DNA from 4 places in the Bacillus sp. GW821-FHT11D08 genome. Region 3 is predicted to be linked to each of the others. Evidence: riboswitches for the same ligand, from Rfam matches in the RefSeq annotation. Region 3 holds a riboswitch; each other region holds the start of a gene.
The links. A riboswitch is a leader RNA that binds a small molecule or an ion and turns the genes downstream of it on or off. The one in region 3 is predicted to bind thiamine pyrophosphate.
Positions count from the first base shown of each region.

Region 1: it holds a riboswitch for thiamine pyrophosphate, as region 3 does, so the genes downstream of both, AC1RRX_RS06665 (acetylornithine deacetylase) here and AC1RRX_RS05610 (ECF transporter S component) in region 3, are expected to answer to the same signal.
Region 2: it holds a riboswitch for thiamine pyrophosphate, as region 3 does, so the genes downstream of both, AC1RRX_RS17390 (TIR domain-containing protein) here and AC1RRX_RS05610 (ECF transporter S component) in region 3, are expected to answer to the same signal.
Region 4: it holds a riboswitch for thiamine pyrophosphate, as region 3 does, so the genes downstream of both, tenA (thiaminase II) here and AC1RRX_RS05610 (ECF transporter S component) in region 3, are expected to answer to the same signal.

Region 1 is NZ_JBXARS010000002.1:613,946-622,244, forward strand. It holds gene AC1RRX_RS06640 (S8 family peptidase) at 1-1,671, shown strand, start outside; gene spoIIGA (sigma-E processing peptidase SpoIIGA) at 1,888-2,817, shown strand; gene sigE (RNA polymerase sporulation sigma factor SigE) at 2,875-3,594, shown strand; gene sigG (RNA polymerase sporulation sigma factor SigG) at 3,735-4,517, shown strand; gene AC1RRX_RS06660 (ABC transporter ATP-binding protein) at 4,646-5,443, shown strand; TPP riboswitch at 5,448-5,552, shown strand; gene AC1RRX_RS06665 (acetylornithine deacetylase) at 5,629-6,909, shown strand; gene AC1RRX_RS06670 (YlmC/YmxH family sporulation protein) at 6,970-7,221, shown strand; gene pgeF (peptidoglycan editing factor PgeF) at 7,376-8,212, shown strand; gene AC1RRX_RS06680 (YggS family pyridoxal phosphate-dependent enzyme) at 8,217-8,299, shown strand, end outside.
Region 2 is NZ_JBXARS010000009.1:153,704-162,002, forward strand. It holds gene AC1RRX_RS17370 (dihydrodipicolinate synthase family protein) at 1-73, shown strand, start outside; gene AC1RRX_RS17375 (hypothetical protein) at 217-420, shown strand; gene AC1RRX_RS17380 (Cfr family 23S rRNA (adenine(2503)-C(8))-methyltransferase) at 571-1,620, shown strand; gene AC1RRX_RS17385 (YdeH family membrane protein) at 1,730-2,110, shown strand; TPP riboswitch at 2,198-2,301, shown strand; gene AC1RRX_RS17390 (TIR domain-containing protein) at 2,379-2,843, shown strand; gene AC1RRX_RS17395 (thymidylate synthase) at 2,840-3,850, shown strand; gene AC1RRX_RS17400 (class I SAM-dependent methyltransferase) at 3,847-4,605, shown strand; gene thiD (bifunctional hydroxymethylpyrimidine kinase/phosphomethylpyrimidine kinase) at 4,620-5,438, shown strand; gene AC1RRX_RS17410 (HAD-IIA family hydrolase) at 5,447-6,685, shown strand; gene AC1RRX_RS17415 (arsenic resistance protein) at 6,874-7,836, shown strand; gene AC1RRX_RS17420 (NAD(P)-dependent alcohol dehydrogenase) at 7,895-8,299, opposite strand, start outside.
Region 3 is NZ_JBXARS010000002.1:366,776-373,271, reverse strand. It holds gene AC1RRX_RS05620 (transcriptional regulator SplA domain-containing protein) at 4-141, opposite strand; gene AC1RRX_RS05615 (glycoside hydrolase family 18 protein) at 230-1,492, opposite strand; TPP riboswitch at 1,641-1,754, shown strand; gene AC1RRX_RS05610 (ECF transporter S component) at 1,937-2,536, shown strand; gene AC1RRX_RS05605 (ABC transporter ATP-binding protein) at 2,523-4,160, shown strand; gene thiX (HMP/thiamine ABC transporter permease ThiX) at 4,135-4,896, shown strand; gene AC1RRX_RS05595 (STAS domain-containing protein) at 4,942-5,775, opposite strand; gene AC1RRX_RS05590 (S8 family peptidase) at 5,995-6,496, shown strand, end outside.
Region 4 is NZ_JBXARS010000002.1:213,629-221,927, forward strand. It holds gene prpE (bis(5'-nucleosyl)-tetraphosphatase PrpE) at 1-486, opposite strand, end outside; gene AC1RRX_RS04665 (monovalent cation:proton antiporter family protein) at 715-2,559, shown strand; TPP riboswitch at 2,613-2,721, shown strand; gene tenA (thiaminase II) at 2,810-3,517, shown strand; gene tenI (thiazole tautomerase TenI) at 3,495-4,112, shown strand; gene thiO (glycine oxidase ThiO) at 4,096-5,205, shown strand; gene thiS (sulfur carrier protein ThiS) at 5,202-5,405, shown strand; gene thiG (thiazole synthase) at 5,402-6,172, shown strand; gene thiF (thiazole biosynthesis adenylyltransferase ThiF) at 6,169-7,179, shown strand; gene thiD (bifunctional hydroxymethylpyrimidine kinase/phosphomethylpyrimidine kinase) at 7,202-8,014, shown strand; gene fabI (enoyl-ACP reductase FabI) at 8,145-8,299, shown strand, end outside.

The sequences.
Region 1 (8,299 bases), 250 kb from region 3:
AAAGCCGAGGCTTACGGATTTAAGTCCGCTTCGAAACAAGTTTCTATTCAATCAGACAAAACCGCACAGGCAGACTTTACACTGGAGCAAATGCCGTCCGGCACGCTAAAAGGAACCATCACCAATCAGTCAACAGGCGAACCGGTAAAAGGGGCTGCGCTTTATGTGGCCGAGGATGCCGCAATTGAACCGGCGGTGACAAACGATAAAGGGGAATATTCGCTTAAGGCGTACGAAGGCTCCTACACAATCAAAGTAGCGGCAAAAGGCTTTTACAATAGCGAATTTTCCGTTGACATCAAAGGAGATGCTGAAAAAAACGTCAAGCTTAAGCCGTATATCGGTTATGAAGGGGAAATTGCCTATGATAACGGAACGGAAGAAGCCGCGCTGTCATATTTTAAAGCCGGCAGCAAATCTGCCGTTAAGATGACGCTCAAAGACGGAAAAGAACACGGTATGCTGACGGGAGGCCTTTTTAAATTTTGGGGCGCCGACTGGCCTGATCCGGGCGGTACCGAATTTCAAGCAGAAGTATATGATGCATCCGGCCCTGATGGAGCTCCGGGCAGCAAAATTGCCGGCCCGTTCCAAGCTGAAGCGCTTCGAAACGGCGAATGGACCAAAGTGGATCTCAGCTCAAAAGGAATCGCGGTCGGAAAGGATTTTTATCTTGTGTTCCGCCAGACGAAACCCGATCCTTATACACCTGCCCTGTCATCTGATGACGGCAGTCCGTACTCGAACAGAAACTGGCAATACCTCGACGGCCGCTGGTCTAAAACCGATAAATCAGACGGAAACTTTATGATCAGGGCTTTGGTCGACTACGAAGCTTCTGTGCCTGACATAACGTCGCCTGAAGACCGGTCATTTACAAACAAGAGGTCAATCACGGTGAAAGGAACGGCTTCACCAAAAACCGCTGTCCGTCTTACCAATAACGGTAAAACCGCCGCAGAAACGAAAGCAGATGCAGACGGCAATTTCCAGGCCGGCGTCACACTCACTGAAGATGCCAATCGGCTGACGGCGGCATCTGTGACAGACAGCGGGTCAACCGATGAGTCACGCCCTGTCACGGTCATACTGGATGAGGATAAGCCGGATGTGACGATTGACAGTCCGGCAAACGGTGATAAAACAAATAAAGAAGCAGTGACCGTAAAAGGAAAAGTGCACGACGCCCATTTAGAATGGGTAAAGGTGAACGGAAAAAAAGCTGAAGTAAATAACGGTTCTTATCAAGCGAGAACCCTTCTGGAAAACGGCAGCAATGAGATCAAGGTCACGGCCTCAGATGAAGCGGGTAACAAAACAACGAAAAAGACGGTAATCGATGTCAATTACAATGCTCCCGTCATTTCCGGATTGGTTCCCGGAGCGGATAAGGAATTAAAAGCCGGAGAATCAGTGAAAATCGCTTTTTCAAGCGGAAAGAAATTAGACGCTTCCTTCGTTATCCGTCTGCCTCTGACAAACGCCCGGGCTGGGAGCCAAAACGCAACAGAGCTTCCGCTGAGAGAAATTTCTCCGGGACGATATGAGGGTTACTGGACGGCGACCTCTTCCATCAAAGCAAGCGGAGCAAAAATTGACGTTATCGCAAGAGATGACTACGGAAATGAAACGAGACAGACGGCTAAAGGGAAACTTTATATCAATGAGTAAAAACAGAGCGCTGCCAGATCACGGCAGCGCTTTTTTAGTTGAAACGGACAATAGGAAAGCAACCCTTTCGGCCCTCGACAAATAAAACGGTTATCCCTTAAAAATTGTACTTTACCCTCAACATTAATTGACAGACTTTCCCACAGAGCTTGCTTTATACTTATGAAACAAGAGAGAGAAACAGATAAGTAAGACAAAAGAGGAAAGGGGTCAGATGTGAAAATCTATCTGGATGTCATTTGGCTGTTGAACTTTTGTTTTGATTCTCTTTTGCTTTTATTGACCGCCTTTATTTTAAAACGCCAGGTGAAAAAAAGAAGAGTGGCCGCCGGCGGTTTCATCGGGTCAGCCATTGTGCTTCTGATGTTTACGCCTGTTTCTCCCTTTGTGGAGCATCCGGCGGGAAAAATGGCGTTTTCAGTAGTCATCGTGCTTGCGGCTTTTGGCTTTAAACGGTTCCGATACTTTTTTCAAAATTTGTTCGCCTTTTATTTCGCGACTTTTCTCGTCGGCGGGGGAATGATCGGCGTACATTCCCTGCTGCAGACAGAATCAATTGTGCAGCAAGGGGTAATGGTCACAAGCCAGACCGGATTCGGCGACCCGATCAGCTGGATGTTTGTAGTTATCGGATTTCCGGCCATATGGTTTTTCTCGAAAAAGAGAATTGAAGACATCGAGACGAAGTCCATTCAGTACGATGAACTTGTCATGGTGCAGGCGGAATTCAGCGGACAGACAATCCGCGCGAAAGGATTGGTGGATTCCGGGAATCAGCTGTATGATCCGCTGACGAAAACGCCGGTCATGATCCTTCACATTGACAAATTCGCTCTGATTCTCAGCGAAAAGGAAACGGACCTCATCAAATCCGCCAGCCCGCTTGAAGTGATAGAGCAGCTTGATGATTCGTTCCGCCATGCGGATAAGCTGAGGCTGATTCCATACAGGGGCGTCGGCCAGGACAATCAATTTTTACTCTGTTTAAAGCCGGATTACGTCACGATTTTAACAAAAGACGAAATGATCGCTTGTGAAAAATGCCTGATCGGCATCAGCACGAAACCATTATCCGCGGACGGTGAATTTGACGGAATCGTTCATCCGAAGATGCTGACAGGGAAGGCTGTAAAACATGTTTCCTGACGAAAAGTCTGTTATTCATCATACTCAAAACGCGTTGTATTTAGAAGGGGGAGGAAGATGAAAAAACTTAAGCTGCGTCTGACATATTTGTGGTATAAATGGCTGATGAAACTCGGACTGAAAAGCGATGAAGTGTATTACATAGGAGGAAGCGAGGCGCTGCCGCCGCCTTTGTCTAAAGAAGAGGAGCAGGTGCTCTTATTAAAGCTGCCGAGCGGGGATCAGGCGGCGCGGGCCATCCTGATTGAGAGAAACTTACGTCTTGTCGTTTACATTGCCCGCAAATTCGAAAATACCGGCATCAACATCGAGGACTTAATCAGCATCGGCACCATCGGTTTGATCAAAGCGGTAAACACTTTTAATCCGGAAAAGAAAATCAAACTCGCCACCTACGCGTCGCGATGTATCGAAAACGAAATTTTAATGTACTTGCGCCGAAACAATAAAATCCGTTCAGAGGTGTCCTTTGATGAACCGCTGAATATTGATTGGGACGGAAACGAGCTGCTGCTTTCGGATGTGCTCGGCACAGATGATGATATTATTACAAAAGACATTGAAGCCAATGTGGATAAAAAACTTTTGAAAAAAGCGCTTGAGCAATTAAACGAAAGAGAAAAGCAGATTATGGAACTGCGTTTCGGGCTTGTCGGAGAAGAAGAAAAAACTCAAAAAGATGTAGCCGACATGATGGGGATTTCACAATCTTATATCTCCCGGCTCGAAAAGCGGATTATCAAAAGACTGAGAAAAGAGTTTAACAAAATGGTGTAAAATTTTTTCCATCTGACAGCCCTTACTGCCGCAAGGATTGCCGTCGCCGGATGTTTATTTCTGTAAAATGGCGGTGCATATTTTTCCCACCCGAGGAGATACTTAACGTTGTACAGCAGCTCCTAGTGGGAGGGAAAAACGTGTCAAGAAATAAAGTCGAAATTTGCGGGGTGGATACCTCCAAATTACCGGTGCTCAAGAATGAAGAGATGAGAAAGCTGTTTAGGCAATTACAGGATGAGGGCGATGATTCAGCGAGGGAAAAGCTTGTAAACGGCAATCTGCGCCTTGTCTTAAGCGTCATTCAGAGGTTTAACAACAGAGGAGAGTATGTTGATGACTTATTTCAGGTCGGCTGCATCGGACTAATGAAATCCATTGATAATTTTGACCTAAGCCATAATGTTAAGTTTTCAACATACGCTGTACCGATGATCATCGGAGAAATCCGCAGATATTTGCGGGATAACAATCCGATCCGCGTCTCGAGGTCGCTTCGCGATATCGCATATAAAGCGCTTCAAGTAAGAGAGCGGTTAATCAGTGAGACAAGCAGGGAGCCGACAGCAGAGGAAATCGCCAAAGTTCTTGAAGTGCCCCATGAAGAAATTGTGTTTGCCCTTGACGCCATCCAGGATCCGGTTTCACTGTTTGAGCCGATTTATAATGACGGCGGCGATCCGATTTACGTGATGGACCAGATCAGCGATGAGCGCAATAAGGATACACAATGGATTGAGGAGCTGGCTCTGAAAGAAGGCATGAGAAGACTGAACGAACGGGAAAAAATGATTTTGCGAAAGCGCTTTTTCCAAGGGAAAACCCAAATGGAAGTCGCTGAAGAAATCGGCATATCCCAAGCTCAGGTCTCAAGGCTTGAAAAGGCAGCCATTAAACAAATGAATAAGAATATCCATCAATAACGGAAAAAGCCTTTAAACCTTGTTTAAAGGCTTTTTTCATGCGATGGTTTACGTTTGCAAAAAAGTGATGTATTCTAATGTGTAAAAGTTTTTAGAAAATTTAAATAAAGTAAACGGGGGAAACTGCAATGATTTTACAGCTGGACAGTGTGTCATTAAAAAGAAACGGGAAATGGATTTTGAAAGATATTAACTGGCGCGTCGAGAAAAACGAAAATTGGGTGCTGTACGGATTAAACGGAGCCGGAAAAACGGCTTTGCTGAATATGTTATGCTCTTATTACTTCCCCACTTCAGGAGAGATGCAGGTGCTCGGCCATCAATTCGGCAAAACTGAGCTCGGTGACAGGCTCAGAAGGAAAATCGGCCTTGTTTCGGCAGGTCTTCAGCACAAATTATATGCCGCGGACTCCGCTTTTGAAATCGCCCTCAGCGGCGCGTACGCCTCAATCGGGCTGTACGAAACTCCAAGTGAGCAGGTAAGGGAAAAAGCGATCGGTCTTCTGAAGGATTTGGGCGCCATCAGTTACGCCGACAGACGCTATGAAACATTATCACAAGGGGAAAGACAAAGAGCGCTGATTGCGCGGGCGCTTATGGCTGATCCGGAACTGCTGATTTTGGACGAACCCGTGACGGGTCTTGATTTTATGGCAAGGGAGCAGCTGCTGGACACGATTACGTCGATCGCCGAAAAAGAAAATGCGCCGTCCATCCTTTATGTCACCCATCACGCTGAAGAAATTCTGCCGGTATTTGATCAGGCGCTGCTTTTAAAACAGGGCGAGGTGTTCGCCTCCGGGAAAATCAGGGACATGCTTTCTGACGAGCGGCTTACAGCGTTTTTCGATATGCCTGTCAATGTCTTATGGAACAATGGCCGCCCGTTTTTAACACGTGCAAAAGAGGCATCATCCGTAAAATAACATAAATTCACCCTGGGGGTGCTGCCATGCGGCTGAGAGAGACGTTGTCTCAACCCTTAAAGGACCTGATCCGGATCATGCCGGCGGAGGGAAGCGGTGAAAAAAGCGGAGGAAGATCCGTTTTTTACCCGTTTCATTTCATGAATGAAACGGTTTTTTTGATACAGCCAAAGGGGAGATTTCTAATGCATCAGATTGATATGCTGTTACACCAGGCGGAAAAACGGCGGAATGACTTCATACATATTGCTGAAAGGTTGATAGCCTTTCCGACTCCGGCCCCGCCAGCAAGAAATACGGCAGAAGCCCAAAAGTGGGTGGCCGGCTTTTTAAAAGAAACGGGCTGCTCGGTCGATATGTGGGATGTGTATCCGGAAGATCCGAATGTAGTCGGTGTTTTAAAAGGGACAGATTCAAGCAGGCATCAAAGCCTGATTTTAAACGGACACATTGATGTGGCAGAAGCCGGGGGCGAAGACTGGCACTCTGACCCGTTTCAGCCGATCGTAAAAGACGGCATGCTGATCGGAAGGGGCGCCGCTGATATGAAAGGGGGGTTGGCGTGTGTTCTTTTCTCTCTGAAGCTGATCCATGATGCCGGCATTGAGCTTCCGGGCGACCTCATTGTACAGTCTGTAATCGGAGAAGAAGTCGGTGAGGCGGGGACGCTGGAATGCTGCAAACGCGGCTATCACGCGGATTTTGCCGTTGTCGCGGATACGAGCAGCCTGCATATTCAAGGGCAGGGCGGAGTCATCACCGGCTGGATAGAATTGAAAAGCAAACAAACATTTCATGACGGCATGAGGCGCAATATGATTCATGCGGGCGGAGGCACATTCGGAGCGAGCGCCATCGAAAAAATGGCGAAAATCATCACTGCCTTGGGAGAGCTGGAGCGCCACTGGGCGGTAACGAAAAGCTACCCCGGCTTTGCGCCCGGCACCAATACGATCAACCCTGCCGTCATTGAAGGCGGAAGACACGCAGCGTTTGTCGCCGATGAATGCCGGTTATGGATCACCGTCCACTTTTATCCGAACGAAACGCACGAACAAGCAGCCGCAGAAATCGAAGACTATATTAATCGTGTCGCTGACAGTGATCTGTGGCTCAAAGAAAACAGGCCGGTGTTCAAATGGGGCGGATCTTCGATGATTGAAGACAGAGGAGAGGTGTTCCCGGCGCTGGAAATCGACCCGGATCATCCGGCAGTTTCTGTCTTGGCTGCATCACACTCAGCCGTCAGAAAACAGGAGCCCGTCATTGATGTTTCCCAAACCGTAACTGACGGAGGGTGGCTTTATCATGCCGGGATTCCGAGCGTCATATACGGTCCCGGCGATTTAAAAAACGCCCACTCCGTAAACGAGGAAGTGTCCGTTGATGAGCTTATGGACTATACGAAAATTATGCTGAGATTTATCCTCGGCTGGTGCAGCCGCAAAAAAGATTGCCCGATGTGACAAGGTTCAGCCCGGCCGTTCATATAATAGGAAAAAGAACGGGCAAAGGGCGTGATACGGATGATCAGCATATCTGAATTTCAAATAAAAGATGTGGTAAACGTGTCGAACGGAAAAAAACTCGGGAGCATCGGTGATATTGATATTAACGTGACAACGGGAAAAATTCAGGCGATTATTTTAGGCGGCAGCGGAAAAGTTCTCGGTTTTTTCGGAAAAGAAGAGGAAATGATCATTCCTTGGCGAAATATAGTTAAAATTGGGGAAGATGTCATCTTAGTGCGTGTAAACGAACCAAAGGGGGGAGCGTAATCCTCCCTTTACTTGTAAAAAGCCGGAAATCTCAATGTTTCCGGCACATTTATTTATCTCATTTTTCAATCAGCCGCTAAACGTATGCTTAAAATTGTGTTAAAATGAGTGGGAAATTACGCTTTTTTAATGTTTGTCGAAAGGTTGGATCTCCATGAATACATATCACCCGTTTAGTCTTACCACCCCCTCGGCACTCATGATAGAAGACTGGAACTGTGTGAATCAGCTTAACACAAAGGTCATCGCCGGATTCACGACGAAAAACGGCGGGGTCAGCAATCCTCCGTATGAGTCATTAAATACCGGATTGCACGTCCGGGACGAAGCTCATGATGTTGTGACAAACCGTGAAGTCATAGCGTCCTTATGCGGTACTGATCTGGATTCCTGGGTGTTCGCCGACCAGACACATGAAAACCGCGTCCGGCGCGTGACAGCCGGGGATAAAGGAAAAGGAGCGAGAGACTATTCTTCCGCATTCCGCGGGACGGACGGGCTCTACACGAAAGATGCGAATCTTTTTTTGGCCCTTTGTTTTGCGGACTGTGTGCCCTTGTATTTTTATGACCCGGTGAAATCCATTATCGGCGCTGCCCATGCCGGATGGAAGGGGACGGTCAAACAAATCGGACGCATCATGACGGAACGCTGGGTAAACGAAGAAGGCTCCCGTTTAACAGATATTCAGGCTGTCATCGGTCCGTCCATCAGCGCGGGAAGCTATACAGTCAACGACCGCGTCATCAATGAAGTGCGGGCGCTGCCTTTTACGGCTGAATCCGCCATATGCGAAACGGAAAAAGGCCAGTATCAGCTTGATTTAAAAGAGGTCAACCGTCTTCTTCTGATACATTGCGGCATTCCGGAAGAAAACATTTCAGTCAGCGGTTTATGCACCGAACGAGAGCGTGAACTATTCTTTTCACACCGCCGCGACAAAGGGAAAACGGGACGCATGATGTCCTTTATCGGAATGAAGGAGGCGTAAGATCTTGCGTGTTGCTGATCAATTACGACATATAAACGAAAGAATAAACGAAGCATGTAACAGATCGGGCCGAAGCCCCGAAGATGT
Region 2 (8,299 bases), on a different contig from region 3:
TGTCATGAATATAAAAAATCACTATAGGAAGATTGGGATTCAAGCAGGCAGCTGCCGGTCACCCATTATATAAGAAATGTTCCGTCGCGGATAAGTGAAAAATGTGATCAGCGCGCTTTCTGTACTTGGATTAGGCTTAATAAGCAAGTTATATAATACTGTCATTAGCGGGGGCGTAAGCATTTGTTTAGCTTTACATAAGGGAAACCTTATGATATGGTGATTATTGCTAATATTGACAAGAAAGAGGTGAAAGCGATGATAACGATTTATGGAATTTTGTATGGTAAAAATGCAAAAATTGGAAACATCTTGGCGGACAAAGGGAGCAGTCTGTCCTTTTTTAAGCCAAATCACCATACAAAAACAGTTATCGGTGCTTTTTCTCTATGTCAAATAAACGATAATCCAATGACATAATGTCCTTGTTTATTTGTGCATGATGTTATTTAAGCGTAACACCGATAATTGTGTCGGTGTTTTTTTGTGCCTGATTTTAAAAAAAGGTTAGATGATCACTCCCTTCTATTTACTCAAACAAACAAGAGTATTATGGAAGGATGAGAAAACATGCAACAAAAAAACAAGTATATAAGAATTCAAGAGTTCCTGAAGCAAAATAAATTTCCTGATTTTAGAATGAATCAAATCAAAAATGCTGTATTCCAAGGGAGAATAAATCATTTCAATGAAATAACGGTTCTTCCTAAATCCTTGAGAAAATTGTTAATAGAGGAGTTCGGAGAGTCAATTTTAAATATTGCTCCTTTAAAAGTGCAGCATTCTGAGCAAGTTACAAAAGTCTTATTTGAAATTTCAGGAGACGAAAAAATAGAAACGGTTAATATGAAATATAAAGCCGGTTGGGAGTCATTTTGTATATCCTCGCAGTGCGGCTGTCATTTTGGCTGTAAATTTTGTGCAACAGGAGATATTGGTTTAAAACGCAATTTAACGTCAGATGAAATGACTGACCAAATTTTGTACTTTCACTTAAAAGGACATTCAATTGACAGTATTTCTTTTATGGGAATGGGAGAAGCATTAGCGAATGTACAAGTTTTTGATGCTTTACATGTGCTTACAAATCCGAAGTTGTTTGCTTTAAGCCCTCGCAGGTTATCTATTTCGACCATAGGTATTATTCCGGGCATTAAAAAAATCACTCAGGATTATCCGCAGGTCAACCTGACGTTTTCATTACATTCTCCTTTTAATGAACAGCGAAGCAAGTTAATGCCGATTAATGAACGCTACCCGTTATTGGAGGTAATGGACACATTAGATGAGCATATACGTGTGACCTCAAGAAAAGTTTATATTGCTTATATTATGCTGCCGGGAGTTAATGATTCTATTGATCATGCGAATGAAGTAGTAAATCTTTTAAGAAGCAGATATAAGAGAGGGAACTTGTTCCATGTAAACATCATTAGATATAACCCGACTGTTAGTTCACCTATGAGATTTGAAGAAGTAAATGAGAAACAAGTTGTAAACTTCTATAAAAAATTAAAGTCAGCAGGAATTAACGTGACCGTCAGAAGTCAATTTGGCATTGATATAGATGCTGCTTGCGGACAATTATATGGAAATTATCAAAAAAATAAGAACCAATAAATCAGGTGCAGAACTCGGTTTGACTTCATATTATTTCATTTGATAACATAAAATGGTTATTGTGATTGAAAAAAAGATACCCGTTTTTATAAAAAAAGGAGTCATAACGTTGCTGAAAAGGTTTTTTCTTGTTTTTCTTACACTGATAATGTCTATATTTGCTGTATTCGCGGCTGCTGAAGAGTCTCCCGGCGATCGTGTCATTTCTTTTGACGAGCCTATGATTTTATTGATCTCACTCGGAATCATCTTATGTTTGTTCATTCCTCCATTCGTCATGTCCTTTTTTGGCAGTTTGGTTGTGAGAATCATATCCGGAGTCTATCAATGTTTTATCGTCCTCACGTTTGCGGGGCTCATTCCGATTGGATTTCTGATCCCCAATGGCTTTTTGACAATTCTTGCTGCCGTACTGGGGACTTTGGTCAGTTCAGCGAGTGTTGCCGTGACCTTATTCGTTGGCAGGAAAAAAGAGGCCGGAAGGTTTTAAAACTAGTGGGTAAGCTGCAATATTGAAGGGAAAGTCATTGTTTGACTATTTATATGGAATAGCATAGAATTAAAGTAAATATTTATAAAAAGTCACTAGGGGAGCTTTAATAGCTGAGAAGAGACAATACGTCCTGACCCTTTGAACCTGATTTGGTTAATACCAGCGTAGGGAAGTGAAAAATTAGAGAGATTCTTTATCTTATCTATATTTAAGCCACTTTCCATAGAGGAAAGTGGCTTTATTTATTTTGAAAGGGTGATATGAAGTGGCGACTAAAAAAGTTTTTCTGGCAGGGCCTTTTAAAAGTTTAGTAGATGAGAAAACTGGATTGATGAGTGCGTATGAGAGGGGAAAGCTGGAATCATTAATTTCCTTTTTTGAGAATGAAGGATGGCTGGTTCATAATGCTCACAAGCGGGAAGGGTGGGGGAAAGATTTCATGACACCCCTTCAATGCACTAAAATTGATTTTGATGAAATAAGTACTTGCGACCTTTTTGCAGCATTTCCCGGATCACCCGCTTCTCCTGGAACACATATAGAAATTGGATGGGCTTCCGCCTTGAAAAAAAAGATCGTGCTATTTCTAGAAAAGGACAAGGATTATGCTTTCTTAATTCAAGGGTTACATGCAGTGGCGGATGTTGAGTACATCAGCTATAAAGATACAGATGATTTATTAGAGAACATTAAAAATACCTTTGCAGCATATAAGGCGGAATCTCAATGAGAAAGAGAACTTTTCATGAAGCATATACGGAAACGCTGTATGACATCTATCACAACCCTGAATTTTTCAATTCACCGCGCGGACAAAAAAGCAGAGAACAATTGAACTACCATCTGACTCTGGAAAATCCAATAGAACGTGTCACTTATTTATCCTCAAGAAAAACCAATATCGTGTTTAATTTTGCTGAAGTGCTATGGTATTTATCGGGGAGTAACGACTTAGATTTTATCAGTTATTACAATAAAAAAATGCCTTCATACTCAATGAATAAAAAAACATTAACAGGCACTGCGTACGGGCCTAAAATATTCGAATTCGGAAATGCAAAACTAAATCAATGGAATAGAATAAAAAATCTTTTGACACAAGAAGATATTGATTCAAAAAGGGCATTTATTCAAATATTCGATGCTTCGGAACTCTTCGTTTTAGAAAATATAGATGTTTCCTGCACAATCGGTTTGCAGTTTTTTGTGAGGGAAGGCGAATTATACATGTCTTCTGTCATGCGTGCAAATGATGCTTTTCGCGGGATGATCAGTGATCTTTTCTCATTTACCTTCATGCAGGAATTAATGGCCAGAGAACTGCGTGTAGAAGTCGGAGAATATTTTCATAATGCGGGATCAATCCATATTTATGATTTAGATCATGAATGGGCGAAAACGGTGCTTGAAGAAGCTGAAAATCACCATGATATTCCGGAATTTGAATTTCCGAAAATGCCTGAGGGAAATAACTGGCCGTCCATTGAAACAGTCTTAAAGTACGAAGAATTACTTAGGAAAGATCAAATTTCTATGACTAAAAACGATATTGAAATGCTTGATTTACCTGATTACTGGAAACAGATTCTTTTCCTTTTCAGTATATACCAGCATATTGCATATAAACGGGATATGGATCATTTTCTATTTCAAAGTTTACTTCCTATATATCAATTTTTCGTCAGGAATAAGTGGTTTCATTATTTCTCAACTGAGCAAAAGGAGGAAATTCAATGAAAACTTCATGGAAAGAAGACAGTGTTGCTGGTAAATTCGATGCTTATAACGACGTTTTAGAACAAACGTTAGGTTTTGAGTTTGTTTTTCGTACTTTTGATAAAGCGGAGATTAAAAAGGTGCTCGATTTCGGATGCGGTCCAGGAAAGGTAGCTTATAGGCTGGCTGACAGAATAGGCTGCAATGTGATCGCAGTCGATGAATCAAGGAAGATGTTAGATATAGCAAAGGCAAAAAGACAACATCCTCATGTGGACTATCATTTAATTGAACACGATAATCTTTCCTTCTTACCAGATCACTCAGTTGATGCTGCAATGGCCTGTTATGTTTTTATTAATACGGATAGTGACCAGCGTATCAAAGGTATCATAGATGAAATTTTTCGTGTGTTAAAACCAGGAGCTTCATTTGTCATACTCGATACGAATCCTGATTCAACCGGAATTGAATTTTCAACCTTCCGCAATGGAATACCGGGGAAAGAATATTCTTACGGAGAAGAAAGAAATGAATGGCTCCATGTTCCCGGACAAGCAGATTTAATTTTAAATGATTTTCATTGGCCGAAGTCAATGTATTATAAACTATTAACTCATGCAGGTTTTGAAAATGTAACTTTATCAGAACCAACGTTAAACGATATTGACCAAGAGCATGTAAAAGCCATAGAGAAAGAGTTTCAATTTAATAATTGGAAATGTGAAAAGGAATATCCGCCTTTTGTCATTTTTAAAGCAGTGAAACCTGCCTGAAGGAGGAGTGTAAGTTGACGGATATTTATAAAGCGCTTTCGATTGCTGGGACTGATCCTTCCGGAGGGGCGGGAATTCACGCAGATTTAAAAACATTTCAGGAACAAAAGGTATATGGAATGGCAGTTATTACATCAGTTGTTGCACAAAATACACTTGGTGTGAAAAGTTTTGAGGAGATGTCTCTTCAGAATATATCTCAGCAAATAGACTGTGTCATTGATGATATAAAACCGGATGCTGTCAAAACCGGTATGCTTGCAAGTATAGGAATTATTGAATTGCTGGCAGAAAAGTTAAAAGACGCAAATATTCAATCGTATGTGATGGATCCGGTTATGATTGCTAAAAGCGGACATCATCTGCTCCATAAGGACGCCATTGATTATTTGAAGAAATTATTAATACCCCAAACAACTGTTATTACACCGAACATTCCGGAAGCGGAAGTAATCATCGGGAAATCAATCGAGACTGTACAGCAGATGCGTGATGCGGCGAAAGAAATAGTGGAGGTATACGGGGCAAAAAGTGCTGTCGTAAAAGGGGGGCACCTGAACGGAGAAGCCCGTGATATTTTGTACTTTGACGAGGACTTCGAGGAATTTGTTTCTCCCCGCTTTGATACAAAGCATACTCATGGAACAGGCTGTACGTTTTCAGCTGTGATAACTGCAGAGCTGGCAAAGCAGCACAGCATACCGGAATCAGTGGCAACTGGAAAGGAATTCATTTCAGCAGCCATTAAACATCCCTTAGGAATCGGGAAAGGACAAGGCCCTACAAATCATTTTGCGTATCGCTCAACTATTAACCAAGAGACAACCGCTTAAGGAGTGTTATGATGATCTCCAAGAATTATGATGTATTTTTATTTGATTTAGACGGAGTGATATATATAGGAGATAAAGCTTTACCAGGAGCTGTGGCCTCTTTAAAACGACTCCGTGAAGAAAAGAAAGCCATTCGCTTTTTAACGAATGATCCTTGTGTTACAAGAGAAACGATTGTGAAACGCCTTCATAAACTGGGGATTTCAGCAAGTATTGATGAAGTGTTTACTGCGGGGTGGGCAACAGCTGATTACCTTGTCAGTGAAGGAATAAAGAAGGCATATATATTGGGAAATGACCAACTTAAAAGTGAAATTCAAAAGGCCGGTATTGATCTTACGGAAGATCAGGCGGAGGCTGTTGTCATTGGATGGGATCAAAATATTACATTTCAGGATGTGCATAAGGCAGTAAACCTCATCCGCTGCGGGGCTTCATTTATCGCTGCAAACGGGGATAAAACATTTCCTGCCGCTAACGGACCAGCTCCCGCGACAGGCGCTATAGTCGCGGCTGTTAAAACAGCAGCTGCTAAAGAGCCGATTATAATTGGAAAACCGGCGTCTTCAATATTTGAAAAAGTACTCGAGTCTTTTGAAGATAAAGAGAGATGCGTTATGATTGGGGATACGCCTGAAACAGATATTGTCGGAGCAAACCAAATAGGCATCACTTCCGTATTAGTTTCTGAACAAAATACTTTATTTCCTGCAAAACATGATTTTAGAAATCCGGATGTTGTGATCCGCGATCTGAAAGACTTGTTCGATAATGAAATAAAGGCAGAAGTACGGAAAAAACCGGATTTCCAATGGACAGAACAAGTGAAAGCCGGAGTCGCTGGAATTATAATTAAAGAATCAAGTTCCGTTTTATTAATGAAGCGTGCTGATAATGGTTTATGGGGCATTCCTTCAGGACATGTGGAACCTGGTGAAACAGTTGAACAAGCAATTATAAGAGAAATAGAAGAGGAAACTGGATTAGTGGTGAAAGTCTCTAAAATGATAGGCGTTTATTCTGATCCGAGTTCACAAACCTTTATATACCCTGACGGCAGAGTCAGCCATTTTATTACCAATTGTTTTCAATGTGACGTCATCGGCGGCACTTTGAAAAAGTCCACAGAGGAAGCTATGGAAATCAGATATTTTGATATCCATGAATTACCTGAACATCTCTTGCCGATGCACCCGAGATGGCTGGATGATGCTTTGGAAATGAAAGAGAATGCTTTTATTCGATAAGGAACAGTATGTCAAAAATATTTTTTGGGAGTTATTTACAAGGATTAACGGTTTTCAACCCGTTTTTCTCGGCCGCGTTCCAAAAACACCAAGTGTCACAGACCCTTGGTGTTTTTTAATTCCGGCAGAACCATAATGCAAGAGCGGCAGAAAAGAAGGTATAATGGGCGGAGAAGAGGTGTCAGCCAATGAAAATAACCAGAGAGACATTAGAAAAACAGCAAATTTGGATATATGGTGTGACTCTTGTAATCGGCGGAATAGCGGGGATCGCCGGGAAAGATTCAGGACTTCGCTGGGGATGGACGATATCACCGCTTATCGCTGTTCTCATGTATGCCATGTTTGCCCAAATCCCATTCTTGAAGCTGAAGGAAGCCATGTCAAACCTCAAGTTTATGGCGGCTTTACTAATCGGTAATTTCTTAGCTGTACCTGTCGTTGTATGGGTGTTAACCGCCATTTTTCCTCAATCTCCTCCTATATTATTAGGGGTTTGTTTGGTATTGCTTACACCTTGTATTGATTACGTCATCGTCTTTACTCAGCTCGGCAAAGGAAATGAGAGATTAATACTGGCTTCCACGCCGGTTTTGTTCGCCGTTCAGATGGTATTGCTTCCGTTATACCTGTGGCTGTTTATCGGGAAAGAAGTGATAGGGGCTGTTCATGCGGGACCGTTTCTGGAAGCATTCTTATTGTTAATAGCAGTGCCGCTGCTGGCGGCGGTGATGACTCAATTATGGGCTGATAAGAAGCCGGCGGGAGAAAAGATGCTGGAATGGACGGCCTGGCTGCCTGTTCCTTTTATGGCTCTGGTCTTACTGGCGGTCGTCGCCACACAAATCGGAAAGGTCATCAGTGATGCTGACATCATTATACGTGTGATTCCGATCTATCTGTTATTCCTGCTCATTATGCCGTTTGTCTCCCGGCTTATCGCATATGCGTTCCGTCTGGATACAGGTGAAGGAAGAGCATTGATCTTCAGCACGGGCACAAGAAATTCTCTCGCAGTCCTGCCGTTAGCGCTGGCTTTGCCGGATGCTTGGGCCTCATTAGCCGCCGCTGTTATCGTCACACAGACAATCGTTGAATTGATAGGCGAATTGGTTTATATAAAAGCGGTGCCCGGATGGCTGCTGAAATAAAAAATAATTTGAACTGAAAAAAACATACCAACAAATATTGGTATGTTTTTTATGTCGATTATAAAGTTGAAATATCAATGACGAAACGGTAGCGGACATCGCTTTGGAGAACCCGTTCGTACGCTTCGTCAACTTGATTGGCCGGTATCACTTCAATTTTAGGAGCAATGCCGTGCTCGGCGGCGAAATCAAGCATCTCCTGAGTCTGCGGAATACCGCCGACGAGTGAACCCGCAATGCTGCGGCGGCCCGTGATTAAGGAGAACACACTGTATGAGTCCGGCTTAGCGGGCGCTCCCACATTTACCAATGTACCGTCAATGCGAAGCAGGGATAAGTAGGCATCTACGTCAAGGTTCGCGGATACTGTATTTAAAATAAGATCAAATCGTCCGGCCAGCTCAGTAAATGTATCCGGATCGTTTGTTGCAAAGTAATGATCGGCTCCAAATTCAAGCGCTTC
Region 3 (6,496 bases):
CCCTTATTCCGGCAAATCGCTTTCATCCTCTTCTGAAAGGAAATGATAGGATTCATGCAGCATGAGCGCGTACTCCCCTTCTTTTGTCGGATGCGGTACATACTCAGCCTCGTTGATATACTGCTCTTCCCTTTTCTTCATATGACAGACCTCCTGTTCAATTTTAGATTGTCCAAAAGAAGACCCGTTATCATAGGAAAAAAAATTACTTGCGTAGCGGGACATGCAGCTATATTTTTCGGATCGTGAAAAAGTTCCTAAGCAGCCACGGGCCCGGTTTGAAACCGAGCGTTAATTGCCACGCGCCGATCGCCTGCAGTCCGAACTCCCGGACGAGAACCATTTTTTCACTCATGCTCCGCACATCCTCAAACCACACTTCATGCGTTCTTCCATTTTCATCAGTATACCGGAAGTAAGGGGAACGCTCCTGCTGGGAATAACGGATCACTGATTGGTGCTTCATGGCCGTTTCCATGGCGCGCTGATTGGAGATGGCGGATCCGATCGTTCCGGGACGGTACGGAATCACCCAATCATACCCGTATAGCGGAACACCGAGAATCACTTTTCTTCTCGGCACCCTGCTGATGGCAAAATTGATCGTTTGCCTGACCTCTGTCAAAGGCGCCACGGGTCCCGGCTCACTGCCGGCGTGGTGCCAGTCGTACGCCATAATGAACATATAATCGACCACGGCTCCGATTCCGCCGTAATCATATCCCCTCAGCCACGGCACTGCATCACTTGTTTTCGCCGGAACCGATATCGTTAACGCGAGCTGATGCTCTGAAAGCCGGGTTTTTAACTGCCGGAGAAATCCTGTGAAGAGGTCCCTGTCAGCTTCTCTGACCCGTTCAAAATCAATATTTACACCGCCGTATCCCTTTCTTACGGTTAAGGAGACGATATTGTTGACGAGATTCGTTCTTGCCGTCGGATTTTGCAGCACTTGATGGGCTAATTCCGGACTGAATCCCCCTTCTGTCAGATTCGTAATGACGGCAAGCGGACGCACTCTGTTCTGCCATGTGGTTTCTATTGCGGTTCTGTCGTTTAAATCGTTAATGATATCTCCATTCGGGCCAAAATGATATTCAAACAAAGAAATCGCCGAAGAATACGGCGCAAAATCATTAATTAGCTCTCTATCCGCTTCAGGCGTCCGAATGACATAAAATTGCAGGGTTCCCGCAAGATAGTTAGAGATATCAGGAATCTTCACTTTCATACCCGCCCGCAGCCGGTTCGGCGGAATATCCGGGTTTGCCTGCATCAGCTGCATCTGCGGCACATAAGCCTTACCTGCGATAACGGCATACGTATCATTCGGCTGAACCGTATATTCATTAAGAGGGATTAAAAGCGCCTGCCCCGGAACGATATTCGTTTCCTCAAGCCCGTTGACGCTTCTGATGCTGTCAACAGGGTATCCGTACTTTCTGCTGATGGAAAATAACGAGTCACCAGACTGCACTGTATGAACAAACATAGATGTCCTCCGTTTCCTTTTGATCAAAAGGGCTCTACTTATCTTTATGAATGATCATCCGGTCCGATTCCAAACTCTGTTTGAAGAAAGGCTGTTTACAAATCAGACATGATCAACTATGATGATGTCATCATAAAAAACTGTATAGGAAACGCACTAGGGGTGCTGTTATCGGCTGAGATAAAACATGCGGCAGGCATGTTTTGATCCCTTATAACCCGATCTGGATAATACCAGCGTGGGGAAGTGCAGATTGACCGGAGCGCAGGGTTTTTCCCCATGCGTTTTCGTTCTGCTGCTGCATATTCCCTCGGATATGCAGTTTTTTATTTTTCATTAAAAAACGGGGGAGGACACCGCAATATGAAACTTACGATCAATCGTCTTTCGTAAAATCAACTCTTTCATACAAACAACTATCCGATAAGAAAGCAGGAGATCACAATGAAAAATTGGAAAATGAGAGAAATTGTCGTCATGTCCGTCATCAGTGTTGTATTTGCTGTCATTTATTTAGTATCAACTCATGCAAGCAATATAGCGGCAGGGTTTTTCGGCCGGATGAGCTATGAACCGATTTACGGTATCTGGTTTATCGTCTCGGTAATTGCCGCGTACATTATTCAAAAACCGGGAGCGGCTCTCGTTTCTGAAATCATCGCCGCTTTTGTGGAGTGCTTACTCGGAAATCCGTCAGGACCGATGGTGATTCTGATCGGGATCGCACAGGGAATCGGTGCGGAAGCGGTCTTTTTTGCGACACGCTGGCGGGTGTATACCCTGCCCGTGCTTCTTTTATCCGGTATGGGGTCTTCTGTGACGAGCTTCATTTATGACTTGTTCGTTTCCGGATACTCTGTTTTGAATCCGGGTTTATTAGCCGTCATGCTTCTCATCCGTCTGATCTCAGGTGCGCTTCTTGCCGGCCTTCTCGGCAAAGCAATCAGTGATGCGCTGGCTTACACAGGGGTGCTGAACGGCATGGCGCTCGGAAAACAATTCAAGAAGAAAAAGAAACAGGTGAACCAAGATGCAGGCATCTGAGCCCCTTCTATCGGCCGGCCGTCTTACCTTTTCTTATGATCAGGATGAAAAGCCGATTCTTCAAAACGTGTCCTTTCAGCTCCGGAAAGGAGAGCGGGCTTTATTGCTCGGGCCGAGCGGATGCGGCAAAAGCTCGCTCGCTCTCTGTTTAAACGGTCTGTACCCGGAAGCATGCGATGGGGTTCAATCGGGAACCGTTTCTTTATACGGAACACCTCTTTCACATCTGACAGAACCCGCCGCCAGATCCATCGGCGTCGTGTTTCAAGATCCGGACCAGCAGTTTTGCATGCTGACGGTTGAAGATGAAATCGCCTTCGGCCTGGAAAATTTGCAATATACAAAAGAAGATATGGACGCAATCATCGATGACGTTTTGGCAAAATTAGAGATCACTCATTTGAAAACGCGAACGATCGCTTCGCTGTCAGGCGGTTCAAAACAAAAAGTGGCGCTTGCCTGTATCATTGCGATGGAACCGGAACTCATTATTTTGGACGAACCGACGGCACAGCTTGATCCATATTCCGCACGTGAATTGGCGCGGCTGATCAAAGATCTTCAAGCAAAAAAAGGCTTCGGCCTTCTCGTTATCGAACATCAGCTTGATCATTGGGCGCCGTGGATGGACAGGACGATTGTTCTTGACGAAACGGGTCAGAAGGTGATGGACGGAGAGACGGACGTTATCTTTGAAACAAAGATTGAAGAGCTGATGCAGCTCGGCATTCCGATTCCGCGTGTGATCTCATTGCAGGAGCACGTCAGCATTCCTTTTACATTGTGTAAAGAAAAGCTGTTTCAAGAATCTGTACCGTCTCTGCCCGAACCCCGGCCCGCCGCGCTTTCGGCAGAAGACGCGCTGAGCGTTCACGAGCTGTCATTCTCAAGAGGGACAGACGTCATTTTTCAGGATGTGAGCTTTTCCGTAAAAAAAGGTTCAATCACCGCGATTGCCGGCCCTAACGGAACAGGAAAATCCACGCTCCTTTCTGCCGCGGCCAAGCTCATCCGTCCGCTGGGCGGAGACATCAAAATAGACGGCAGACCGATTGATTCCTATTCTGAAAAAGAGCTGCGGCGGCTGATCGGATATGTTTTCCAAAATCCTGAACACCAATTTGTCACAGATTCCGCCATTCAAGAGCTGATGTTCGGTTTTGAAAGCAGCAGAGCCGCAAAGGAGAAAGCTCTTCAGCTGTTAACCCGATTCGGCCTGAGACGCCATGCCTCACAGCATCCGTTTTCTTTAAGCCAAGGACAAAAACGCCGGCTCAGCGTCGCAACGATGCTTATGCACAATGTGAACGTTTTGATGCTTGATGAACCGACTTTCGGACAGGATGCCAAAACGGCGCGGGAGTGTATGCAAATGCTCCGTGAGATTCAAAAGGAAGGAACGGCTGTTTTGATGGTGACACACGATATGGAACTCGTCTCAGATTATGCCGACACGATCCTTGTGCTCTGCGGCACGAAACTGGTATTCCGGGGAACTCCCGACGCTTTATTTTCTGATAACACCGGGATCGCCGAGCAGGCGCATTTGGCTTTACCGCTGCGGTATGAATGGATGAAACACGACAGGAGGCGGAGAAATGAACTTGCGGCTGGAGGCTGTTAACCCGTCAATAAAGGCGGCGGCTGTATTGTTATGCGTCATTATGCTGTCGTTTATTTATAATCCGTACACCCCTGCTTTGTTTTATATCATCATTGCGGGAGGCGTCCTCTCGGCGGGGCGTGTGCCGCTGAAAAAATGGCTGCTGTTCACGATTCCGTTTGTCATTCTGGCCTTCGGTTCTTTATGGACAGCCGCCGTATTCGGAAACGTCCCGACAACCGGAAGCAACCTGCTGTTTAAGCTCGGGCCGATTGCCGTCAACATTGATAACGCGGCGCTCGGGATTTCTATCGCGTTTCGTATTTTATGTTTTTCCGCTTTGTCGATGATGTTTCTTTTCACAACCGATCCGATTCTGTTCATGCTCAGTCTGATTCAGCAGTGTAAGCTGCCGCCCAAGCTTGCATACGGCGTTATCGCGGGGTTCCGGTTTCTCCCTCTTCTGAAAGATGAAATCCTGATCATCCGGCAGGCGCACAGAATCAGGGGCGCGGGGTCTGATTCCGGGCTGAAAGGAAAGCTCTCCGCCTTCAGGCGCTTCACCATTCCGCTATTGGCAGGCGCAATCAGAAAGGCGGAACGCACGGCGATCGCGATGGAATCTAAAGGCTTTACGGGGAGCCGAAACCGCACGTTTTACAGAACTGTTACCGTGCGCCGCGCCGACTGGTGCTTTTTCCTGCTCGTGCTTCTGTTATTCGGCGCAAGCTGGCTCATTTCATTGTTGTTTGTATAAAAACAGGCCGCCGGAGTGATTCGGCAGCCTGTTTTGTTATGTATGTTATTGATGATAATTGAGAGCCTGAGCGAGATTGGACTTGATCGTAATATCTGAGAAATTAATGCCGAGCTGTACGGCGGTTTGAGCGATTTCCGGCCTGATTCCGGATAAAGTGGACGTGACGCCGATCAATTTCAGCGCCTCAACTAATTTAAAAATCTGATGCGCCACCATCGTATCGACAACCACTACACCCGACAGGTCAATTAACAGATGTTCAATCAGCCGTTTTGCACATGTGCTCAGCGTATTTTCAAGAATGAATTTGGCGCGCTCCGTGTCAATATCGCCGACAAGCGGCAGCAGCGCCGTCCGTTTGCTCAGCGTGATAACCGGCGAGCTTAACTCCAAAATCATTTCTCTTTGCGCATTCAGCTGCATTTTTGAGTTATGCTCGGCATGATCGACAAACGTGTAAATCGTAAAATCAAATACTTGTACAATTAAATTCTCCCATTTCTTCCTTTCTCCCTGTGCAAACGAAGATTCATGTTTATCGGCAAACGCATCATAATAACTGATGTATAGTCTCCGGTTTCTCATGAATTCACGGACCACATACTGTACGGGAGTATCCAGATGCTTCTGGTCTTTCGCAAGCTCAATCACCCACTGCTCGAACTCTTCTAAAAATTCTTTTTTCGGCATGATATACATTTTATTAATATGCCGGTAAAATTCTTTATCCTGCTCCGTCAGTTCTTCTGTGATGACGGGATTTGTCAAAGAATAAATCGAATTCGGATCCGAATCTTCCATCGTTTCGATCCACTCTTTCGCAATTTGATCCACTTGTTCTGAAAAATAGTTGTATAATGCTTCACTTATCTTCATATCTCTTCTCCTTTCCCATTTCCAATTATACCGTCAGCGGATCATGAATGAAAATAAAAGCTGTTAAACTATCCATTTATTTGAAATTTTTTAGTGCGATAGATTACGCCTTTTTTATGAAAATGCTTCAAATGACTCTTTCCGGCCGGCATGCTCTGCCATAAAATAGTAGCAACACCCTTGTATCCACTCGCAAGCATAAAAAAGGAGGGCTTTTTTATGAATGGTGAAATGCATTTGATTCCTTATGTCACGGATGAACAGATCATGGAGGTGAACGAGCTTCCAGAGGGGATTAAAGTGATTAAGGCGCCAGAGTTGTGGGCAAAAGGGTTTAAAGGCAAGGATATTAAAATCGCGGTGCTTGACACAGGCTGCGACATCAATCATCCTGATTTGAAAGACCGGATTGTCGGCGGGAAAAACTTCACCGATGATGACGGAGGCAAAGAAGACGCGATTTCCGATTATAACGGACACGGGACACACGTTTCCGGAACGATTGCCGCCAATGATTCAAACGGCGGAATTTCGGGTGTCGCGCCGGAAGCAAGCCTTTTAATCGTTAAAGTTCTCGGCGGTCAAAACGGCAGCGGCAAATACGAATGGATCATTAACGGCATCAACTACGCCGTTGAACAAAAGGCCGATATTATTTCCATGTCACTCGGCGGGCCAAGCGATGTGCCTGAATTGAAAGAAGCCGTCACAAATGCGGTAA
Region 4 (8,299 bases), 150 kb from region 3:
ATCGCCGTACAGAACAAATTCTTTTACCTTACGCGAGTATTTACCGATATCGTCAGCTTTTATGCCGGCGTGGGCGACAACGAGATCGCCATTATGTAAAATGTCATAAAGCGGCGCTGACTCATATAAGCGGATAAATTGTCTGGAGACTTCCGTTCTGTCGGCGGGAGACAGCTCTTTCAGTTCGGCTGCCGTCGTTTCCAGTCCGTGCATCACTTTTACGGGGTTTCCTTTTAAGTAACGGTACAGTTTGTTGCAATGATTTCCCGGGACATAACGGACGGCTCCTTTTTCATATGCTTTTGCCACAAAACGCATCACTTCTACGGATTTTGGGCCTCTGTCCGTTAAATCCCCTGCAAAGACAAGCGTCCTGCCTTCAGAGTGAACGGGCGTTCCGTCTTTCACTTCATATCCGAGCTTTTGCATTAACGCGATCATTTCGTCATAACATCCGTGTATATCGCTGATGATGTCGTAAGCCATTCGTGTCAGCCTCCTTATTAACGGTTTTTTATTTATTATGGGGCTAATTCCTATACCTAATTACGCTGTTTTTGCACAAATTAAAAAAAGAATTGAAGAAATAAAGCCTTATCACTTTTTTTTCGCGTTCAGCCTTGTTAGAATATGCGTTATGTTTTTAAAAAAAAGTAAGGTTTCGCCCGCTTAAAGCGGGCTTTTATAACCCTTGTTTTAAGGAGGTATTTACGAATGGAACACACATCAGTCGCATCTTTAGTCGTCGTTCTGATCGTCGCTTTTTTGACGCCGCTCCTTTTACATCGGTTTAAGCTCAGCATCCCCGTCGTCGTCGCGGAGATCATCATGGGGCTTATTATCGGAAAAAGCGGCCTGAATCTTGTCGTTCAGGGAGACACGTGGCTGGAGACGCTGTCTGTTCTCGGCTTTATCTTTTTAATGTTTTTAAGCGGCTTGGAAATTGATTTTTCTTCATTTGAGAAAGGGAAGAAAAAACAATTCCTTCCGAACGGCAAGGAAGCGCCCAACACGTTTTCTGCCGCACTGATTATCTTTTTCGGCATCTTTATTTTATCATTGCTGCTGTCCTATGCCTTTGTATTAGCCGGTTTTATTCAAAACGCATTTTTAATGACGCTTATTATTTCGACGATATCACTCGGTGTGGTGGTCCCGACTTTAAAGGAAGAACGGATTATGAACTCCAATATCGGCCAGATCATCCTGCTTGTCGCCGTTATCGCGGACTTGGCTACGATGATTCTGCTCGCTTTCTTCTCTTCTCTTTACGGAGAAGACAGCGGAAATATGTGGCTTCTGTTGATTCTCTTTGCCGCGGGGGTCGTGCTGTATTTCTTCGGCAGGATCTTTAAACACCGTTCATTTGTGCAGTCGATGTCTAAAGGCACCGTGCAGATCGGCACGAGAGCCATTTTCACACTGATTATCGTGCTTGTCGCTTTATCGGAATCTCTCGGGGCGGAAAATATTCTCGGCGCGTTTTTGGCAGGCGTTCTGGTATCGCTTCTGTCTCCGAATAAAGAAATGGTGGAACAGCTTGATTCCTTCGGCTACGGGTTTTTAATTCCGATCTTTTTCGTCATGGTCGGGGTGAAATTGGACATTTGGACGCTTTTCCAAGATCCGAAAACATTAACGATGATTCCGCTGCTTCTGCTTGCGCTGTTTATCAGCAAAATGTTCCCGGTGTTTTATTTAAAGAAATGGTATGACAAAAGAACCGTGTTTGCTTCGGGCTTTTTGCTGACGTCCACGCTGTCGCTTGTTATCGCGGCGGCTACGATCGGAGAAAGGCTCCACATTATCAGCGCCAATATGTCCGGCGCGCTGACTTTAGTTGCGGTTATTGCCAGCATCATCACGCCGATCGGCTTTAAGAAATTATACAAACGGCAAAGTGCGCCGCAGGAAAAAAAGCGCATTACATTTATCGGCGCCAACCAGATGACGCTTCCGGTTACGCTGGAATTGCCCGATGAGGAATATGAAGTACGGGTCGTCCATGTGTATCAGGAAAATGCCGGGGAAACGCTTGCGGAATCCGTTTTTTCGGTTGACACGATTTCTGATTACGAGCCCGGAACGCTTGAGTCGCACGGTATTTTCAAAACGGATATTCTTGTCGTGGCGACGGGAAATGAAGATGTGAACGCTGAAATCGCCTTAATAGCGAAAGAGAAAGGGACTGAGCGTATCATCGCAAGCGTCGGCTCGGTTGAGCATGAAACAAAACTGAAAGAAGAGGGCATCAGTATTTTTTCTATCCTTCTGTCTACAAAGACGCTCTTGCGCGCATTAATTGAGGCGCCGGGCGTGATGAGCCTCCTGACGAATGAGGAGTCTTCGTTATATCAGATCAATCTGGAAAACCCGGCGTATAACGGCATCATTCTGCGAGAATTTCCGCTGATGGGCGATGTGATTTTCGTCCGGATTTTCAGAGGTGTGGACAGCATCGTTCCGCACGGAGACACGCGGCTGAAAACAGGAGACCGTCTCATCGTCACGGGCTCGCGCAACTACGTGTCGGAACTGAGAAAAATCCTTGAAGCTTGACCAAATTGCAATTCGTGATAATATAGAAGGCATAACAAATAAATCAATAATCGTATGACCACTAGGGGTGTCCTTCATAAGGGCTGAGATAAAAGTGAGACTTTTAGACCCTCATAACTTGAACAGGTTCAGACCTGCGTAGGGAAGTGGAGCGGTATTTTTTGGGGGTTCCTTTTATCCATTTAAATTCCAAACCACTTTTCCGATGCGGGAAGGTGGTTTTTTTTATTTTATCAGGGGGGAAGACATAATGACATTTTCTGAAGAATGCAGACAGGCGGCTGCCGAATGGTGGGACGGAAGTTTTGTTCATCCGTTTGTAACGGGAATCGGTGACGGAAGCCTGCCGATAGACCGTTTCAGCTATTACGTGCTGCAAGATTCCTACTATTTGACGCATTTTGCAAAAGTTCAGGCGTTCGGCGCCGCATATGCCGAAGACTTGTTTACGACGGGCAGGATGGCGGGCCACGCTCAAGGGACATATGAAGCGGAAATGGCGCTGCACCGCGAGTTTACGGAGCTTTTAGGGATTACGGAAGAAGAGCGTGCGGCATTTAAACCGGCACCGACCGCCTATTCTTATACGTCTCATATGTACAGATCGGTGATGAGCGGCAATTTTGGAGAAATATTAGCTGCGCTTCTGCCCTGTTATTGGCTATATTATGAAGTCGGCGAACACTTAAAGGAGTGCAAACCGGAGCATCCGATTTATGAAAAATGGATCGGTACATACGGCGGAGACTGGTTCAGACAGCAAGTCGAAGAACAGATCAGCCGTTTTGACGAGATTGCTGAAAACAGCACAGAGGACATCCGCGCGAAAATGAAAGAGAATTTTGTGATTTCAAGCTATTATGAATATCAATTTTGGGGAATGGCCTATCAAAAAGAAGGCTGGTCCGAGAAGGGCGGAAAAGAGGTGGAATCTTTTGGAGCTGCACGCGGTAACTGATAATCGCAAATCCGTTGCCGAGCTGGCCGAGGATATTCTTTCGATTCAGCGCGAAGTAAGCTTTATCCATATCCGTGAGCGGGATAAAACAGCGGGAGAAATCATGCAGCTTTTGTCCCTTTTGAAAAAGGGCGGTGCGGATAAGGACAAATTGATCATCAATGACAGGGCGGATATCGCGCTATTTGCCAACATACACCGTGTTCAGCTTCCGTCCCGCAGCTTTTCCGTAAAGCAGGTGCGAAGCAGATTTCCCCATCTTCATATCGGACGTTCGGTTCATTCGCTGAAAGAAGCCATCCAAGCTGAAAAGGAAGATGCGGATTATGTGGTGTTCGGCCATGTATTTGAAACCGAATGTAAACAAGGACTTGAAGCAAGAGGCATCAGCCTGCTTTCAGAGATCAAACGCACGCTTTCCATCCCCGTTATCGCAATCGGCGGAATGACACTGCAGACGATCGGACACACAAAGCAGGCGAAGCCGGACGGAATTGCCGTCATGTCAGGCATTTTCTCAGCTGAAAATCCTGAGGAGGCGGCAAAACGGTATGCACGCGCGGTAAGGGAGGCCGATTATGAAGAAGCACTATGATACGGCGGTGATCGGCGGCGGAATTATCGGGTGCGCCATTTCTTATGAGCTGGCGAAGACGCAGCAAAACGTTGTCTTGTTTGAAGCCGGAGAAGTCGGCCGAAAAACGACAAGCGCTGCCGCGGGAATGCTGGGCGCTCATGCGGAATGTGAAAACCGGGATGCGTTTTTTGATTTTGCCATGCACAGTCAAAGGCTGTATGAAGCGGCGGGGCAAGAGCTTGAGGAAGCTTGCGGCATTGACATCAGGCGCCATAACGGCGGAATGCTTAAACTGGCGTATACCGAAGAAGATATCGCCCGTCTGCGGAAGATGGATGATCTACCTTCCGTCACCTGGCTTTCAGCGGAAGATGCCCTTGAAAAAGAGCCTTACGCTTCAAAAGACATTCTAGGCGCAAGTTTTATAAAAGACGATGTCCATGTCGAACCGTACTATGTTTGCAAAGCGTATGCAAAAGGGGCGCGGCGCTATGGCGCTGACATATATGAGCATACACAAGTCACCTCCGTAAAACGAGTGAACGGAGAATATTGCATCACAACGTCCGGCGGGGATGTCTATGCTGACAAAGTCGCAGTTGCAAGCGGTGTATGGAGCGGCCGGTTTTTCAGCCAGCTCGGCTTGGGACAGCCTTTTTTTCCTGTAAAAGGAGAATGCCTTTCCGTGTGGAATGACGATACCCCGCTGACCAAAACCCTTTACCATGATCATTGTTATGTCGTCCCGAGAAAAAGCGGCCGGCTTGTCATCGGCGCCACGATGAAACAGGGCGACTGGAGCGATACGCCTGACATCGGAGGAATTGAGGCCGTCATTGCAAAAGCGAAAACCATGCTTCCCGCCATCGAACATATGAAAATAGACCGGTTTTGGGCGGGACTCAGGCCGGGAACAAGAGATGGAAAGCCGTTTATCGGGCGGCATCCTGAAGACAGCGGGATCATATTCGCCGCCGGCCATTTTCGGAACGGCATCCTGTTGGCGCCGGCAACTGCTGAAATGGTGCGGGATATGATCCTGGAAAGACAGATTAAACAGGAATGGGAAGAAGCGTTTCGAATTGATCGCAAGGAGGCTGTTCATATATGATCCTTCAGCTGAACGGAAAACAAATTGATTGGAATCAAAATGAGGGGACGGTTCAGGATTTGCTTGAATCGTACCAGCTTGATCAAAGAATCGTAGTTGTGGAGAGAAATAAAGAAATCATTGAAAAAAAGAATTATGAAAAGACGAGTTTGTGTGACCGCGATGTCATAGAAATTGTCCATTTTGTAGGAGGCGGATGAGGATGTTAACAATAGGCGGAAAACAGTTTCAGTCAAGATTGCTGTTAGGAACGGGAAAATATCCGAGTTTTGAGATTCAGAAAGAGGCGGTGGCCGTCTCGGAATCAGATATTTTAACCTTTGCGGTGCGGAGGATGAACATCTTTGAAGAGTCTCAGCCTAACTTTCTCGAACAGCTTGATTTGTCTAAATACACGCTTCTGCCGAATACGGCCGGCGCCGCAACGGCTGAAGAGGCGGTCCGAATCGCAAGGCTTGCCAAAGCTTCAGGGCTTTGTGACATGATAAAAGTAGAAGTCATCGGATGCAGCCGGTCACTTTTGCCTGATCCGGTTGAAACGCTGAAAGCATCAGAACAGCTGCTCGAAGAGGGATTTATCGTGCTTCCGTATACGTCAGATGATGTCGTGCTCGCAAGACGTCTTGAGGAGCTCGGGGTGCATGCCATTATGCCGGGCGCTTCGCCGATCGGTTCCGGTCAGGGAATTTTAAATCCGCTGAATCTTTCCTTTATCATTGAACAGGCGAAGGTGCCGGTCATTGTCGATGCCGGCGTCGGATCTTCAAAAGACGCCGCCTACGCGATGGAGCTCGGGGCAGACGGCGTGCTGTTAAATACCGCTGTGTCAGGCGCTGATGATCCGGTCAAGATGGCCCGGGCGATGAAGCTTGCCGTAGAAGCGGGCCGCCTTTCTTATGAAGCCGGGAGAATTCCGGTGAAAGATTACGGAACTGCAAGCAGTCCGCGAGACGGTCTTCCGGTATGACGGAGAGATATTCCAGACAGGAGCTGTTTCAGCCGATCGGTCCCTCCGGCCAAGAGAAGCTCCGGTCGTCTCATGCCGTGATTATCGGCGCGGGTGCGCTTGGGACGGCAAGTGCGGAGATGCTTGTCAGAGCAGGGGTCGGGAAGATAACGATCGCTGACAGAGATTATGTGGAGTGGAGTAATCTCCAGCGCCAGCAGCTTTATACCGAAGACGATGTCAGACAGGAAATGCCGAAAGCCGCGGCGGCTGAAAAACGGCTTCGATCTATAAATAGTGATGTAGAGGTCGAGGGATTTGTCATGGATGTCACTGCGGAAAACGCACCCGGATTGATTCGTGATGCCTCCCTCATCGTGGATGCCGCCGACAACTTTGAAACGAGGCTGATTGTGAATGATGCGGCTGTACAGAAAGGGATTCCCTTTCTGTACGGCGCCTGTGTCGGCAGCTACGGGCTCTCTTTTACCGTCATTCCCGGTGTCACGCCGTGCCTTCACTGTCTGCTTGAAACATTGCCTTTAGGCGGTATGACATGCGATACGGCGGGAATCATCAGCCCGGCTGTATTGCAGACGGCCGTTTTTCAGGCAGCAGATGCGCTGAAGCTGTTAACGGGCGGATCTATCGAGCATGTTCTCCGTTCCTTTGATTTATGGAAAAATGAACGGTCAGAAATAAACGTCGCCCGTCTTAAGTCGGCTGATTGCCCAAGCTGCGGCACAAACGATTTTCCGTTTTTATCCTATGAAAATCAGACAAAAGCGGCGGTTCTGTGCGGGCGGAACACGGTGCAGATCAGAACGGGGATCTCCGAGCAGGTTGATCTGCAAAAACTTGCGGGACAGCTCAGACGGACAGGGCTTGATGTTTCAGCCAACCCGTATTTAATTTCGTTTTGCACAGACAATTTCAAGATGGTACTGTTTCGTGACGGCAGAGCATTAATACACGGCACAAGTGATATCAGCAGAGCGAAATCCTTTTATCATAAATGGATCGGATAATGCGAAAGGAGAGAAAAACATCATGAGCATATGCAAAGCATTGACGATTGCCGGATCAGATTCAGGAGGCGGCGCCGGTATACAGGCGGATCTCAAAACCTTTCAGGAGCTCGGCGTTTTCGGGATGTCAGCCATTACAGCGGTAACCGCCCAGAACACTTTGGGTGTTCACGGCATTTATCCGCTCACCCGGGAAGCGCTGGGCAGCCAGATTGACGCGGTGGCGGAAGATTTGCGGCCTGACGCTGTAAAAACGGGAATGCTGTGGAGCGCGGAAATGATTGCGGAAATTGCGGAAAAAACGGATCAGTACGGGCTTGATCATGTCATCACCGACCCCGTCATGATTGCCAAAGGAGGTGCTTCCCTGCTGCGTGAGGAATCTCAGGCCGCGTTAAAAGAGCTGTTAATTCCGCGCAGCTATGCGGTGACGCCGAATGTTCCGGAAGCTGAGGTATTGACGGGAATGGAAATCCGCACGTTTGAGGACCGGAAAAAAGCGGCCGAACGCCTTTGCAAGCTTGGTGCAAAGCATGTCATCATAAAAGGCGGACACCAGCCTGAACAGGGGAGGATCGTTGATTTATTATTTGACGGTTCGTCTTTTACCCAAATCAGCCACGCTTATATTGACACCAAACACACCCACGGAACAGGCTGCACGTTCGCAGCCGCGCTGACGGCGGAAACGGCAAAGGGGAAAAACATTCAGACCGCGTTTGAGACAGCCGTCAATTTTGTGCGGGAAGCCGTGGAACATACGCTTGGCATTGGAGAGGGACACGGCCCGACCAATCATTTTGCCTTTAAAAGGAACAGTCTGCAGACGAGATAAAAAAGAGACCGCTTCAACATCCGCGGTCTTTTTCCCATGCTTTCAATCTGGACAAGGTTATGATATGATAAAAATTAAGATCAGGTACTAAAACTATGTCTTTAAGACGATTACAGGAGGCTTTATACATATGAATTTCTCACTTGAAGGCCGCAACATCGTTGTGATGGGCGTTGCCAATAAACGCAGTATCGCATGGGGAATCGCCCGTTCGCTGCATGAAGCCGGAGCGCGCCTCATTTTCACTTACGCGGGAGAGCGCTTGGAAAAATCAGTTCATGACCT